4 regions of the Pseudomonas sp. TE24901 genome follow, and region 3 is predicted to be linked to each of the others. Evidence: predicted binding sites of a transcription regulator. Region 3 holds the regulator's gene; each other region holds the start of a gene.
What was found. Region 3 encodes FliA, which starts transcription of late flagellar genes. Its sites were predicted from a motif close to CTAAAGTTTNNNNNNNNNNNGCCGNTAA; they were not measured.
Positions count from the first base shown of each region.

Region 1: a site for FliA is predicted at 1,690-1,717, ahead of ACVWVP_RS23870 (methyl-accepting chemotaxis protein). Genes of this name have one in related genera too.
Region 2: a site for FliA is predicted at 1,777-1,804, ahead of ACVWVP_RS11315 (methyl-accepting chemotaxis protein). Genes of this name have one in related genera too.
Region 4: a site for FliA is predicted at 1,537-1,564, ahead of ACVWVP_RS11200 (methyl-accepting chemotaxis protein). Genes of this name have one in related genera too.

Region 1 is NZ_JBSSAF010000013.1:62,231-66,129, forward strand. It holds gene ACVWVP_RS23860 (PLP-dependent cysteine synthase family protein) at 1-69, opposite strand, end outside; gene nhaA (Na+/H+ antiporter NhaA) at 286-1,461, shown strand; gene ACVWVP_RS23870 (methyl-accepting chemotaxis protein) at 1,803-3,425, shown strand.
Region 2 is NZ_JBSSAF010000005.1:52,948-56,846, forward strand. It holds gene ACVWVP_RS11315 (methyl-accepting chemotaxis protein) at 1-1,719, opposite strand, end outside; gene ACVWVP_RS11320 (M91 family zinc metallopeptidase) at 1,899-3,332, opposite strand; gene ACVWVP_RS11325 (hypothetical protein) at 3,729-3,899, shown strand, end outside.
Region 3 is NZ_JBSSAF010000006.1:9,857-13,755, forward strand. It holds gene flhF (flagellar biosynthesis protein FlhF) at 1-1,201, shown strand, start outside; gene fleN (flagellar synthesis regulator FleN) at 1,308-2,141, shown strand; gene fliA (RNA polymerase sigma factor FliA) at 2,138-2,878, shown strand; gene ACVWVP_RS13170 (chemotaxis response regulator CheY) at 3,046-3,420, shown strand; gene ACVWVP_RS13175 (protein phosphatase CheZ) at 3,439-3,899, shown strand, end outside.
Region 4 is NZ_JBSSAF010000005.1:26,905-30,803, forward strand. It holds gene ACVWVP_RS11200 (methyl-accepting chemotaxis protein) at 1-1,264, opposite strand, end outside; gene ACVWVP_RS11205 (Lrp/AsnC family transcriptional regulator) at 1,589-2,077, opposite strand; gene ACVWVP_RS11210 (histone deacetylase family protein) at 2,199-3,233, shown strand; gene ACVWVP_RS11215 (amino acid permease) at 3,293-3,899, shown strand, end outside.

The DNA of each region.
Region 1 (3,899 bases), on a different contig from region 3:
GGCGCTACGCTGAAAGTCCGCTTCAATGATGCGAATGGCTTCGCGGGCCCAGGTACGTTGATCGCTCATAGCGTGAGTCTCTAAAGATTTCATCCACAATCTTAGGGGGTTTCCTACACTGCACACAGATACAGTGACGACTCAATTGGACACACAATTGCTAGGCTTTGGCGCAACGCCTCCCCCGGCCATCGCTTATAACAAATAAGAATATAACTTTTGTTTTAACAACTAACGGTACGGGTTAGGGTACCCACCTATTGAACCTGGATTGGAGAGCATCCCGTGCCTCTGCGTAGCACTTTCACCCGTTTCTTCCAGCTGGAAGCCGCCAGTGGTCTGTTGTTGATCGCCGCTGCCGCCTTGGCGCTGATCATCAACAACTCTCCGTTGTCGCACCTGTACAACGCCTTCCTCGATGTACCGGTGGTGGCCCAGGTGGGCGCCCTGAAAATCGCCAAGCCCGCCCTGCTGTGGATCAACGACGGCCTGATGGCCCTGTTCTTCCTGCTGATCGGCCTGGAGGTCAAGCGCGAGCTGCTCGATGGCCACCTCTCCAAGCCGTCGCAAGTGGTGCTGCCCGGTGCAGCGGCCATTGGCGGCATGGTGGTACCGGCGCTGATCTACTGGGCGCTGAACAAAGGCAACTCGGCCGCCCTGGCCGGCTGGGCGATCCCCATGGCCACGGACATCGCGTTCGCTCTGGGCGTACTGGCCCTGCTGGGCAAGCGCGTGCCGGTATCGCTGAAACTGTTTCTGATGACCCTGGCCATCATTGATGACCTGGGCGCGATCATCGTCATTGCCCTGTTCTATTCCACTGACCTGTCCGGTGCCTCCCTCGCCGGCGCGGCAGCCTGCCTGATCGCCCTGATCGCGATGAACCGCCTTGGCGTGATCAAGCTTGGCCCCTACCTGATCATCGGCTTGATCCTGTGGGTCTGCGTGCTCAAGAGTGGCGTGCACGCCACGCTGGCCGGCGTGACCCTGGCGTTCTGCATCCCGATGCGCACCAAGAATGCCGAGCCTTCGCCGTTGCTGACCCTGGAACACGCCCTGCACCCCTGGGTGGCCTATGGCATCCTGCCGCTGTTCGCCTTCGCCAACGCCGGTGTCTCGCTGACCGGCGTCAGCCTGGACAGCTTCACCCACCACGTACCGATGGGCATCGCCGCCGGCCTGCTGATCGGCAAGACCGTCGGCGTGTTCGGCCTCACCTGGCTTGCCGTGAAGACCGGCCTCTCCGCCCTGCCTTCGGGCGCCAACTGGGGCCAGGTCTTCGGGGTGGCGATCCTGTGTGGTATCGGCTTCACCATGAGCCTGTTCGTCGGCTCCCTGGCGTTTGTGCCGGGTGTCAGTGAGTTCGCCGGGGAAGACCGTATGGGCATCCTGACCGGTTCTATCCTGGCAGCGTGCATTGGGTATGCGGTCACGGCGATGGCGAGTCGCAAGAAAGCCTGAGCCTGTTCGGGAGCCGGCTTGGCTGGCTCCTGAGTGACGCCCTGCAACATCGGACGTGAATAAAATGCTCGTTGTCAGCTGCTGTGAATGACGCATGGATGACATAGCAATGTTCACCTGAGGCCCAAATACCTCATACACGAAACCTCAACCGCTCACCCGGTTGAGGTTTTTCTTTTTCCGCCGTCACCCGCAACATGAAACTTACCCACCCAGCCCCCACCGCCCCTAAAGACTTCACGCCCACCGCCGACTAGCTGGTGTGGCGCCTCGACTGTCCCGGCCCGGGACGCCCGCCCGACTTTGCTCTTCAACGCGTTTTCAGCCCGAGCGTAAACCCCATGTTCCTGAGAAATATAAGAATCGCGGCCAGAGCCTTCATCGGCTTCGCTGCTATTGCGTCACTGAGTGTGTTTCTCGGTCTGTTTGCGCTCAAGCAGATCGGCGAAGTCCAGTCCCAGGCGGCCGACATCCAGAACAACTGGATGCAGCGCGTCAGGATACTGGCCCTGGCCAACGCATCGCTCGACCGTTTTCGCCTGGGTGAAATGGCGCACATTCTGTCGTCCAGCGATGCCGATATGCAGACCTACGAAGACAAGTCCGCCGGTCGCCTCAAGGCCGTCAAGGAGCAGTTGACCCAGTACGCGGCGCTGTTGCGTACGCCGGAGGAAAAATCACGGCTCGAGGTGTTCAACCAGAGCCTCGAGGCGTACGCGAAAAACCATACCGAGATGCTCAAGCGCTCGCGCTCAGGCGACAAGGCCGGCGCGCGGGACTTTCTCAACAGCATTCGAGAAAGCTATGAGCAGATGACCAAGAATTTCGACCAACTGATCGACCTTGCCAACAAAGGCGCAGAACAGGCCGGCATGACGTCCGTCGGTGCTTACCAACATGCGGTGAGTGGCATCACGCTCGTGATCCTGTTGGTGAGTGGCGGCACGGTGCTGGTGGCCTGGTTACTGACGCGCAGCATCACTGGCCCGATCATCGAAGCGGTGCATGTGGCCGAGACCATCGCCAAGGGCGACCTGACCCAACCGATCACCCCCACGGGCAACGACGAAGCCACGCGTTTGCTCAGGGCCCAAGAGGTCATGCGCAATAACCTGGTACAGACCCTGCGGCAGATCACCGGCTCGTCCAGCCAACTGGCGGCGGCGGCCGAAGAGCTCAATGCCGTCACTGCCGAAGGTAGCCGTGACCTGCAGCAGCAACATGGCGAAATCGAACAGGCCGCGACTGCCGTCACCGAGATGACCACGGCGATTGAGGAAGTGGCGAGAAATGCGGCGTCCACCTCAGACCTGTCTCAGGAGTCGCGAAGCATTGCCTTGAAAGGCCAGCAGCGCATGGTCGAAGCGCTGAACGCAATCCAGGCGCTGACCCGTGGCGTTGAACTCAGCTCTGGCCAAGTGGGCGGTCTTGCCGAGCAGGCCAAGGGGATCGGCAAGGTCCTCGATGTGATCCGCACGATTGCCGAGCAAACCAACCTGCTGGCGCTGAACGCGGCCATCGAAGCCGCGCGCGCGGGCGATGCAGGCCGTGGGTTTGCCGTGGTTGCCGATGAAGTGCGCGCCCTGGCCCACCGCACCGCCCAGTCGACCCAGGAAATCGAACAGATGATCGGCAGCATCCAGACCAACACCGCCAGCACCGTCAACACCATGCTCGACAGCAGCACCATGACCGAGCAAACCCTGGCGCTGGCCGAACTGGCGCAGAAAGCGCTGGCGGATATCCTGGCGGCCAACGATGAGATCAATGATCGCAACCTGGTCATCACCACGGCGGCGGCTGAGCAAGCTGATGTGGCCCGGGCGGTTGACCGCAATTTGCTGAACATTCAGCAGTTGTCGGTTCAATCTGCGGAAGGCTCGACCCAAACGACGGCTGCGTCGCAGTCCCTGGCAAGCCTGGCCCATGAGTTGAACACCATGGTGAAGCACTTCCAGATCTGAGGGCAGCCTGAGAAACCAAAAAGCCGTCTCGGCTTAAACCGAGACGGCTCCACTTCTTAGACCTTAAAGGTCATCGAAGCTGTCCCGCAGGAACCCCCACACGTGGCACACACGCAAGGCGTTCACTACGAGGTTCCACGTACGTCGTGCAAACTTCGACATACTCGGCCCTCCAAATGTTGGGCCTTACCTCCAGCGTACTTACCGGAACATGCGCGCCTTCGGATACAGGTCATTGTTTCCTGTGAGGCGGCCGGGTTGATGGTCCAGCCGCGTTAATCCGGCACGGATTGCAAGCCCGTGGCCGCCGGTCCAAATTCGCCGGCGAACCCAGCTTGCTCACAACACAATGCACGCAGAACGAGGGCGATACTAACTTAGCCTTCCGGCTCGAGGTGTAACGAAGGCAGCTTGAACAGCTAACTCTACGCTCTGGATTTGTTGCCTTATTTTGCAAAACAATTCGCAAAATAA
Region 2 (3,899 bases), on a different contig from region 3:
ACTGGCTTGGGTGTTTTCCATGGCGGCCACCGACGAACTTACGCCGGTGGTCAAGCGCGCCAGCATTTCGTTGATCTGCGACGTGCTGGCCTGGGTGCGTGCCGCCAGGGCGCGTACTTCATCCGCCACCACCGCAAACCCACGGCCTTGCTCGCCGGCACGTGCCGCCTCGATGGCGGCGTTGAGCGCCAACAGGTTGGTCTGGCCGGCAATGGCGCCGATCACGCCGAGGGTTTCGGTGATGCGCGCAGCGTCCTGGCGCATGTTTTCCACGGTGTGGGTGGCGCTGGAGACTTCGCCGATCAAGGCGCTGACGCTGGTGGAGGCTTCACCCACTACCACGCGGGAACGGTCGGCGTGCTCGTTGGCGCGCTGGGTGAAGGCCGCGGTTTCGGCGGCATTTTGCGCCACGGTCTCGGCGGTGGAACTCATTTCGGTGATGGCGGTGACGGTCTGGTCGGTTTCCGAGGCGTGGCGCACCAGGATCCGGTTGGTCTGCGCCGAGGCCTGTTGCAACTGCTCCAGGCCCGACGACATGGCACCGGTGGCCTGGGTCACTTCGCCGATCATGTTTTGCAGGTAGACGATAAAGCGGTTGACCGAATGGCCAATGGCGCCCAGTTCGTCTTCAGCGCGAATGGTGATACGCCGCGTCAGGTCCGCATCACCCGCCGACAGCGCGTCGATGTTGGTCTTCAGCGACTTCATGCGCTGCACCAACTGGCGGATGGCATAGGCCGCGAGCAGTACCAGCAGCAACACCATGGGGATTTGCAGCAGGGCCAGGGTGCCGAGTACATCGTCGCGCTGGGCGGTGATCAACGAGGTGGGCAGGGCGGTGGCGAGGAACCACGGCGTGCCTTCGATCGGGCGCAGGTAGAAGGTGCTGGCCACGCCGCCGTTGTCGAACTCACTGCGTTGCAGGCCCTGGTCGCGATGGGCCAGGGCTGCGCTGACCTGTGCGGCAAACGCCGAACTGCCGGCCAGTTCGCTGATGTTTTTCAACACCACCGGGCCGTTGATGCGCGAGCTATTGCTGATAATCTTGCCGTCGCCCTCGACGATGAGCATCTGGCCGCCGATGTCTTTTTCCTTGCTGGCCACCAGCTCGTTGAAGAAGCCCAGGGTCACGTCGATGGTGGCAACGCCGTAGGCCGCGCCGTCGCGCTGGATCGCCATGGCGCAGTTGGTGCGCGGCTCCTGGCTGGCGTCATCCTTGTAGGCCGCCGCCCAGGCACACTGGCCACGTGGCGAGGCGAGGCCGCCTTTGTACCAGCTCTGGTCGTAGTAGTTGGGCGCGGCGTCGCTGTTCCAGAAGGTGTTCACTGTCAGCTTGCCCGATGCATCGCGGTGCCAGAAGGTGCTGTGCTTGTTGCGCCCCGGGGTGCGCTGGTTCGGCAATGGCCAGATGCCGCCGCCGAAGACTTTCAGCTCGCCATACTGGTCCACCAGGCCCGGCAGGACCTTGTCGATGGCATCGCTGTCGAGCAGGGGAATGGTCTGGGTGATGCTGCGTTGCTGGGCTTGAACCTTGTTCAATTCGCCCTTGATCTGTTCGGCCACCTCGGCGATGCGGTTGAGCACCACCTGTTCTTCGGTGTGGCGCAGCGTGGGCGCGACCAACTGGCCGATACCCACGACGGTCAACACGAATAACACCAGGACGAACAGCACCAGAAACAGGGTATAGCGGGCTTGGATGGAGCGCAGTGGGGGCATGGGGTCGTCCTTACGAAGCGTTTATTATTCACGCGGCTTTCTTGGAGCTTCGTAGGGCTATCGGCTTGGGTGTCAGGAGCTTTAGGTACGTTCGTACAAGAAAGTCGAGGCGCCGTTTGCCGGCGCCTCATTCTGATGAGGGGGTCGCTCTTTGAGCGCAGCAGCGCTGACTTTTGGCGTTACAGGCCTCGACCCTGCGGGCTAGGGACAAGCTGGTGGAATTTTCGTAGTGGCTTGCCCATTTCTTCATTCAGAGCGTTTTCTGTGAAGTGCTTCGGGTTGACCGTCGTGGGCGGGGTAGAGGGGTCATCATCGAGATCAAAAGGTGTGGCGCTATTGGGTACACCAATAGCCTGGTACTCTAAGTTATTGGTCAAATTTTTGCTGTCTGAGTCGTCCTTGGTGGACGGATCGTCGACTTTGCTGCGCCCTCTCAGGAAGGTGCCCTTTGCGCCATTCCAGGCGTGGGCTATTTCATGGTAGAGCACTGTCACGGGAATAATCGTATTTCCGTTATGTTCCTCGATGATCGACCGCTCGTCGAAGTTAATGACGCCGCGGTCAGCGCGAGAACCGGCTACGCCATCGGTGATTCGCCCAACGGCCGACAAATCAATCTTTCCTTTACCCGCGGCTCTCAGAGCATCCAAGGCCTTACTGCCAAAGTCGTAACCGGAGGCGCCAAACCCGATGGGATTGATGCTGACACTGGCGCCATTGGTGTCAGCGAGCTCATCCATCTCGGCGAGGACCTTCTGACCATTAGGCGAACTACGGAAGAACTCCAGATCATCGGCCACGCGTTGCTTGAAGTTTTCATCACCGGTTACCGTAAAACCCCGCTCGCCCGCGTTGCTGGTTGCAACGGGGGTAAAGGACGAACCCCTGTTGCGGTCAAATTCATCGTTGATCTTCGCGTAAATGCGGTCGTGGGCGTGGTTGTTTCGTATCTTGTCCCGGCCTTTACCGGTATAAAACGTCGTGCTGTCATGCCCGACAAGTTCATCATCACCGTTGCCACCGTGCAGGACACTATGCCCGTTGCCTGCGAAGAGTTGGTCGTTGCCGTTGCCCCCGTCCAGGTAATTTTGCTTTTGTTTTCCCCCCGCGCCCGCGTAGAGACGGTCGTTGCCATTGTTGCCATACATGACGCTGTTACCGGTGCCGCCGATGAGGGTGTCATCACCTTCATTGCCTTCGGCATAGCCCAAACCGCTGCCCAGGCGCAGCGTATCGTTGCCAGCTTGACCGTACAGTCGCGTTCTTCCGCCTCCCGCTTGAATATCATCGTCGCCGTCATCCCCGTACACATCGACACGAAGCATTACATCCTGGTCGATCGTAATTTTGTCGTTGCCGCCCATGGAGTCGATCGCCAGCCCCGGTTGCGGGCCTTTTTTTTGCTCGAAATCAACGTTGAATACATCGCCGTTTACGGTGATCCGAACCTGGTTTCCAGGCCCTTTACTGACATGAATGACGTCATCGTCATTACCGGTTTTTACAATGATTCGGTTGTTCAAGATCTGCGGCTTATCGCCAGGAAGCCAGGCGACTTCGTGGTTAATCTCGACGTCGCCTTTGGTATGCAGCACATGGTTCTTATAATTCACGACGCCAGGCTCCAGGTCTTTTGGCGTGTCGTAAGGTGATGTCGGGGGAGGGCCCGAGGTGTGTCGATGTTGTGATGCCGCCAAATATGCAGGGGCCGCGAGTATCATCATTAAACCTCTCTGTCGAACTTAGGAAAAGGTCTGACGGCGCTGTCGAATTTTGCGCGTCAGACTCGCGAATTCTGTGGGCGTAACGCGCAGAACGTTCCCGCATACCGTAAGACACTTAACACTAAACATTTCGACGGGGTCTGCTGCACTGGGAGGATGGACAAGCAAGCGTGTTTTGATCGGGGCGAGCCAAAGGGGGCATTGCCCTGTAACATAAGCACCGGCCTCTGTGCTTCGTGTGTGGCGATACACAAGGGCCCAATACTTCAGCTTCAGGACCCTGTCATGACTCAAAAGCAACGTTTGAAATATTCGATTCTGATTGCCCTGTCGGTACTGGCGATCATGTTTGGCCTGTCCTACCTGCAGAACACCGGCGTGATCAGCGAGAAAACCTTCCAGTACATCGCCATTGCCGTGGCCGTGATCGTAGTGGTGATCAACGGCATCATGCGC
Region 3 (3,899 bases):
GCTGACGGCTGCCCTGGATTACACCCCCCAGGCGCTGGCGCCGCGCGTGCCGAACATGGAACTCGAAGACGAGTTGCGCAAGACCGCCTCGCGCATTGTCTCGGCCCAGGCCGAACTGAGCATGCGTGGCGACAGCGATGCCACCACCAATCGCCAGCTATTCGCCGGCCTGCCGCTGACCGCTGCCGAGCCGCTGGTCGAGCCGACCTTCAAAGAGCCACCACGTCCTGCCGCGCCAGCCCCGGCGCCGGCAGTCGACCCGCGTGTGTTTGACTCGATGCGTTTTGAACTCAATGGCCTGCGTGAGCTGCTGGAAGTCCAGCTGGGCTCCCTGGCCTGGACCCAGTTGCAAGGCAGCAAGCCGCAACAGGCCAACCTGTGGCGCCGCCTGCAACGTATCGGCTTGTCCGGCCCGTTGTCCCGCGACCTGCTGGCCCTGACCGCCGAAGTCGAAGAACCTCGCCAGGCCTGGCGCATGTTGCTGGCCCACCTGGCGCGCATGATCGTCACCCCGGAAATCGAGCCCCTGGAAGAGGGCGGTGTGATCGCCATGGTCGGCCCTGCCGGCATGGGCAAGACCACCACCCTGGCCAAACTGGCCGCGCGTTACGTGCTCAAGTACGGCGCGCAGAACATCGCGCTGGTGAGCATGGACAGCTACCGTATTGGTGCCCAGGAGCAGCTCAAGACCCTGGGGCGTATTCTCAATGTGTCGGTGACCCACGTCGACCCGGGCCAGTCCCTGGCCAACGCCCTCGACCCACTGCTGCGCAAGCGCGTGGTATTGATCGATACCGCTGGCCTGCAAGCCAGCGACCCGGCGTTGCGCATGCAGCTGGAAAGCCTGGCCGGGCGTGGCATCAAGTCGAAGAATTACCTGGTGCTTGCAACCACTAGCCAGAAACAGGTTCTTACCGCTGCGTATCATAGCTACAAGCGCTGCGGCCTGGCCGGTTGCATCCTGACTAAACTCGATGAAACGGCGAGTCTGGGCGAGGTGTTGAGCCTGGCCATCAGCCACGAATTGCCGGTTGCCTACCTGACCGACGGGCCGCGGATCCCGGATGATCTGCATCTGCCGCGCCGTCATCAGCTGGTCAGCCGTGCAGTCAGCGTGCAAATGCAAGAAGAGCCTAGCGAGGAAGCGATGGCCGATATGTTCGCTGACCTTTACCACAACCCGGCAAAACGGGTCGGTTGAGGGCAGCATGAACACCGTGAAATGTATCTACATCGATGGTCTGCAAGCGATTCACGCGGCCAAGCCATGTAGCCTGCGTCTAAGCAAGACAAGGTAAAGAAATAAAATGGGCAGCATGCATCCCGTACAGGTGATCGCGGTGACCGGCGGCAAAGGTGGCGTCGGGAAAACTAACGTGTCAGTGAATTTGTCCCTGGCCCTGGCAGAGCTTGGCCGTCGCGTCATGCTGCTGGATGCTGACCTGGGGTTGGCGAACGTCGACGTTCTGCTGGGGCTGACACCCAAACACACCCTCGCCGATGTGATCGAAGGCCGTTGTGAGCTGCGCGATGTGCTGCTCCAGGGCCCCGGTGGCATTCGGATCGTGCCGGCCGCCTCGGGCACCCAGAGCATGGTGCACCTGAGCCCGGCGCAGCATGCCGGCCTGATCCAGGCCTTCAGCGATATCGGCGACAACCTCGACGTGCTGGTGATCGACACCGCCGCCGGGATCGGCGAGTCCGTGGTCAGCTTCGTGCGCGCAGCGCAAGAAGTGCTGCTGGTGGTCTGCGACGAACCCACCTCGATCACCGACGCCTACGCCCTGATCAAACTGCTTAACCGTGACTACGGCATGAACCGCTTCCGCGTGCTGGCCAACATGGCCCAAAGCCCGCAGGAAGGGCGAAACCTGTTCGCCAAGTTGACCAAGGTCACGGATCGCTTCCTCGATGTCGCCTTACAATACGTCGGCGCAGTTCCTTATGACGAGTGTGTGCGCAAGGCCGTGCAAAAGCAGCGTGCGGTCTATGAAGCGTTCCCTCGTTCGAAGTGCGCACTGGCGTTCAAGGCCATTGCCCAGAAGGTCGATACCTGGCCGTTGCCCGCCAACCCACGGGGGCATCTGGAGTTTTTCGTCGAGCGATTGGTGCATCAGACGAGCGCAGGACCCGTGCTATGACAGCGACTGGCTACAACGCGTACAAGAAGTCTGCCCGTGACAGCCAGGGCGAGTTGATCGAGCGCTACGCGCCGTTGGTCAAGCGTATCGCCTATCACCTGCTGGCACGCCTGCCGGCCAGCGTCCAGGTCGAAGACCTGATCCAGGCCGGCATGATCGGCCTGCTCGAAGTGTCGACCAAATACGACGCGAGCAAGGGTGCAAGTTTCGAGACGTATGCGGGTATCCGTATTCGTGGCGCAATGCTCGATGAAGTGCGCAAAGGCGATTGGGCACCGCGTTCGGTGCACCGCAATACGCGCATGGTCAGTGATGCAATTCGCGCAATTGAAGCAAAAACCGGTCGTGACGCTAAAGATCATGAAGTTGCGGCCGAACTCCAATTGAGTCTCGATGATTACTACGGGATTTTGAACGATACCTTGGGCAGCCGCCTGTTCAGTTTCGACGACCTGTTGCAGGACGGCGAACACGAAGGGCTGCACGAGGACGGCGCGAGTGCACATCTGGAGCCGTCGCGTGACCTGGAAGATGAACGCTTCCAGGGTGCGTTGGCGGACGCGATCGCCAATTTGCCGGAGCGTGAGCGACTGGTGTTGGCGCTGTACTACGACGAAGAGCTGAACCTCAAGGAAATCGGTGAGGTCCTGGGGGTCAGCGAATCGCGTGTCAGCCAGCTGCACAGCCAGTGCGCAGCCCGCTTGCGGGGGCGGTTGGGAGAGTGGCGCGCGCGCTGACAGGCAGTGTGGGGACACTGCAGACGCTACCGTGAAAGCCATCGCTTTCGCGGGTTCGTACCGTGGTGCCCTGGGCAGTCCTTTTTGTGTAACGCCTGTTGATTGAAATGGCGCGTCCAGGTGCTGGGCGCGTTTAAGACTGCTTGGAGGTCGAATTGGACAAGAACATGAAAATCCTCATCGTTGATGACTTCTCAACGATGCGGCGGATCATAAAAAACCTGTTGCGTGACCTTGGGTTCACAAACACGGTCGAGGCGGATGACGGCATTACAGCGATTCCGATCCTCAACAGCGGGAGCATCGACTTTCTGGTAACCGACTGGAACATGCCGGGCATGACCGGTATCGATTTGCTGCGCCACGTGCGTGCTGATGAAAAACTGCGCAGCCTGCCTGTGCTGATGGTGACCGCCGAAGCCAAGCGTGAGCAGATCATCGAAGCCGCCCAAGCCGGGGTAAACGGTTACGTGGTCAAGCCATTCACTGCGCTGGCCTTGAAAGAGAAGATCGAGAAAATCTTCGAACGCATCGGTCATTGATGCTGCCACGGGGGAGCTATGGAGCATAAAGAAACGTCACAGGGAGACTTCGAGTCGACCCTGAAAAAGCATGCTCACCAGTTGGTCGACAGCCTTGAAAAAGGCCAGTTCGGCGACGCGGTGCAGTTAATCCATGAGCTCAACCAGACCCGTGACCGCGGCCTGTACCAGGAAGTGGGCAAGCTCACGCGCGAGCTGCACAGTGCGATCGTCAATTTCCAGATTGACCCGCACATGCCCCAGGCCGAAGAGATTTCGCAAATCACCGATGCCACCGAACGCCTGTCCTACGTGGTCAGGCTGACCGAGGCGGCGGCCAACCGCACCATGGACCTGGTGGAGAACGCCACGCCCCTGGTCAATGGCATGGCCAATGAAGCCCAGGCCCTCAGCGTTGACTGGGGCCGCTTCATGCGTCGGGAAGTGGGCGCGGAAGAGTTTCGTGAATTGGCGCGTCGGGTCGACGGCTTTCTGTCGCG
Region 4 (3,899 bases), on a different contig from region 3:
GCACCGCAATCACCGGCAACTGCTCACTGCTCCTCGCCAGCATTTCCACATCGTCCGCCGTGCTCTGCGCAATCCCCTGCACCGCCTGCAACCGCCCAACAATTTCCATGTTGGCTGACGTCTGCTCCCGCGTCGTACTCACAATCCGCCCGTTCAACTGATCGATATGCGCGATGTCATTGCCCACGGCCTGCAGCATATCCACCGCGACCTGGCTGTCTTCCACGCACCGTTCCACCCCTTGGCGGCTGTCGTGCATGGCTTCCACGGCTTGGCGGCTGCCGTGTTGCAAGCCTTCGATGATGGTCTTGATTTCCTGGGTGGAGACGGCGGTGCGTTGCGCCAGGCTGCGCACTTCGTCGGCGACCACGGCGAAGCCGCGGCCTTGTTCGCCAGCGCGGGCAGCTTCGATGGCGGCGTTGAGGGCGAGGAGGTTGGTCTGGTTGGCGATGCTGCTGATCACTTCGAGCACGGTGCCGATCTGTTCGGCTTGAACCGCCAGGCCTTGCACGGTTTGGTGGGTGCCGTTGAGGCGCGATGCCAATTGGGTGATTTCGTGCTGCGCGCGGCCGACACTTTGCTGGCCGCGCACGATTTGCTGGCTGGCCTTGCCCGCGTGTTCGACGGCTTGTTCGACGTGCACGGCGATGTGGCCCATGGCGTCTTCCATGCGCTGCATCGAGCCGGTCATCTGGGTGATTTCCGCCAGTTGGTGCCGCGCACCTTTTTCCAGGGTGCCGCTGGCGCTGGCGAGTTCCTGGCCCAGCTGGCCGAGGCCGTGGGAGTCGCGGGTGACGCCATCGATCAGGTGGGTGATCTGCTGCAGGAAGTGATCAAAGCGCTTGGCCAAAGACACATGCACCTTGCCTTCGCCCTGGCTGGCCTGCGAGGTGAATTGAGAGGTGACGGCCAGCATTTTTTCGAGCATTTCCTGGCTCTCGACCGCTTCGGCCTGGCTATGCACGGCGAGGTAGAGCAGGGCGACGGTTTCCATCACCACGTAGAACGCATGCACGAATACCATGCCCCAGCCGCCGTGATGATCCATCACAAACACCGGAAAACCCTGATGCTGCAAGGCATGGAACACCACGTGGTGCACCGCGATGGTGAGGGCGGCCACCAGGATCGGCAACCAGTCGCGGTAAAACGTGAGCACGGCGAGCAAGGCGAAGATGCCGAAGTGGGATTCGATCACGCCCTGGGCCTGGTTGATGTGCAGGGCGGCCATGACCATCAGGCCTGCGCCCAGTGCGCAGCGCATCACGCGGGTGCCTGGAAAGGGCACGGTAAAGCGCGGTCAGCACGACAGCGGTGCCGCCGCCGATGACCACCGCTTGCAGCAAGGTGTCGTGCCAGAACGCCAGGCCCACGGAGAACACAAACATCAGCCAGATCAACGCCAGCATGATGCGGTCGGCCTTGCGGTAATGCTCGAGAAAACGCGTACGGACAGGCATGCAGGCTTACTCCATGTAATCGAAAGAGGATCTGGCGTGCGCGGAGCGAGTGTTCGGATTCAATACTGCCAGTCAGTTATCGGCCTGGTCGGGCAGGACTTTAAACGGGCCTGGAGCCGTTCTGAGCCTCACCGCCCCGCAATCGCCACCCGACTCGTCGCCTTCACTTCCTTCAACGCCAGGCTCGACTGGATCGACGCAATCCCCAGCTGTCGGCGCAGCACGTTCTCGACAAATTCGCTGTAGCTGTCCAGGTCCTCGGCCAGCACCTGCAGCAGGTAATCCGCATCGCCGGTGATCTTGTGGCACGCCAGCACCTGGGGCAGCTCGCGCATCACGGCCTCGAACGCGTCCGGCGCCTGGTCGGCGTGGATGGCGAAGCGCACGTGTACGAAGGCCAGGATGTTCAGCCCGAGCAGCTTGCGATCGAGGTTGGCCTGGTAGTCCTTGATCACGCCTTCTTCTTCCAGGCGCTTGCGGCGACGCCAGCACGGCGTGAGGCTCAGTGACAGGCGCTCGCTGAGCTGGGCATTGGAAATGCTGGCGTCTTTCTGCAGCAGGGCGAGGATGGCGAGATCGGTGTCGTCAAGAGCGACCTGTTTGGTTTTATTTTTCATTTTATGACACCGTCAGGGTAAAAAGATCCGAATAAGCTAACAGCGGTGGAATTAAAAGCAAAGAAAGCCCCGCGCTGCCAGAACAAAATAGACCCTGTCTTTTACTGGCGGAACCTCAGCAATGTTGACTGTTTTTAGTGATGACCACCGTTTGCACCATGGCACCGAATTGAAAGATGGCGTGCTCAAACCCTCGTTCGAACAACCGAGCCGTGCGGACACGGTGCGTGACCGGGTGCAACGGGTAGGGCTGGGCGAGATCATCGTGCCGCGCACCTTCGACCGTGCCTGCTATGTCAATGCCCACAGCGAACGCTATGTGACTTTCCTCGAAACTGCCTGGGCCGAATGGACCGCCATTGGCCGCAGCCACGACGCGCTGCCGTTGGTGTGGCCGGTGCGTGACCTGGCCAACCAGCAGGTGCCGGAGTTCATCGATGGCAAGCTGGGCTTCTTCGCCATGGACGCCGGCTCGCCGATCACCCGCACCACCTGGAACGCGGTCAAGACCAGCGCGGACATCGCACTGACCGGCCTGGCGCTGATCGATGAAGGCCAGCACAGCGCCTTTGCCCTGTGCCGTCCACCGGGTCACCATGCGGCGCGCGAATACATGGGCGGTTATTGCTACCTCAACAACGCTGCGATTGCCGCGCAGCAGGCCATCACCCAAGGCGCCCGGCGTGTGGCGGTGCTGGATGTGGACTTCCACCATGGCAACGGCACGCAGAACATTTTCTATGACCGCCCCGATGTGATGTTCATCTCGCTGCACGGTGAGCCGAGCGTGTCCTATCCGTACTTTTCCGGGCATGCCCACGAGCGCGGTGCCGGGGCGGGAGAGGGCTTCAACCTCAATTACCCGTTGCCGAAAAACACCGACTGGGCCGGCTACCAAATCGCCTTGCTCGACGCCTGTCGGCAATTGAAAAACTTCGCCCCCGAGGTGCTGGTGATTTCCCTGGGCGTCGACACCTTCAAGGACGACCCCATCAGCCACTTCCTGCTCGACAGCCCGGACTTCATTGGCATGGGCGAACTCATCGCCGGGGTCGGCGTGCCCACGCTGTTCGTGATGGAGGGCGGCTACATGGTCGATGAGATCGGCATCAACGCCGTCAATGTGCTGCATGGCTTCGAAAACAAGAGCGCCTGAGCGCCACCGTTCAATCCTTTTTTCTGCCAAAACTCAAAAACATAACAAGAGGTTTTGTGATGAAAACAACCACGCCCGGGCTTGCCGAAAAGCCTGCGTTGCAACGCACCTTGAGTAACCGCCACATCCAGCTGATGGCCATGGGCGGTGCGATCGGCACCGGCCTGTTCATGGGCTCGGGCAAGATCATTGCGCTGTCCGGCACCTCGATCCTGCTGATCTACATGATCATCGGGCTGTTCGTGTATTTCGTGATGCGCGCCATGGGCGAGTTGCTGCTGTCCAACCTCAACTTCAAGAGTTTTGCCGACTTTGCCGGGGCGTACCTGGGGCCGCGCGCGGCGTTTTTCCTGGGCTGGTCGTACTGGTTGAGCTGGAGCGTGGCGGTGGTGGGGGATGCGGTGGTGGTCGGCGGGTTCTTCCAGTATTGGTTCCCGCATGTACCGGCCTGGATGCCCGCCGTGGGCATGTTGCTGACGCTGTTCGCGCTGAATGTGCTCACGGTCAAACTGTTTGGCGAGGTGGAGTTCTGGTTCGCGATCATCAAGATCATCGCCGTGGTCACGCTGATAGCCGTGAGTGCGGTGCTGATTGCCTCGTCCTTTGTCTCACCCACCGGCGTCACCGCCTCGCTGGGGCATTTGCTGGATCGGCAGGCGGCCTTCC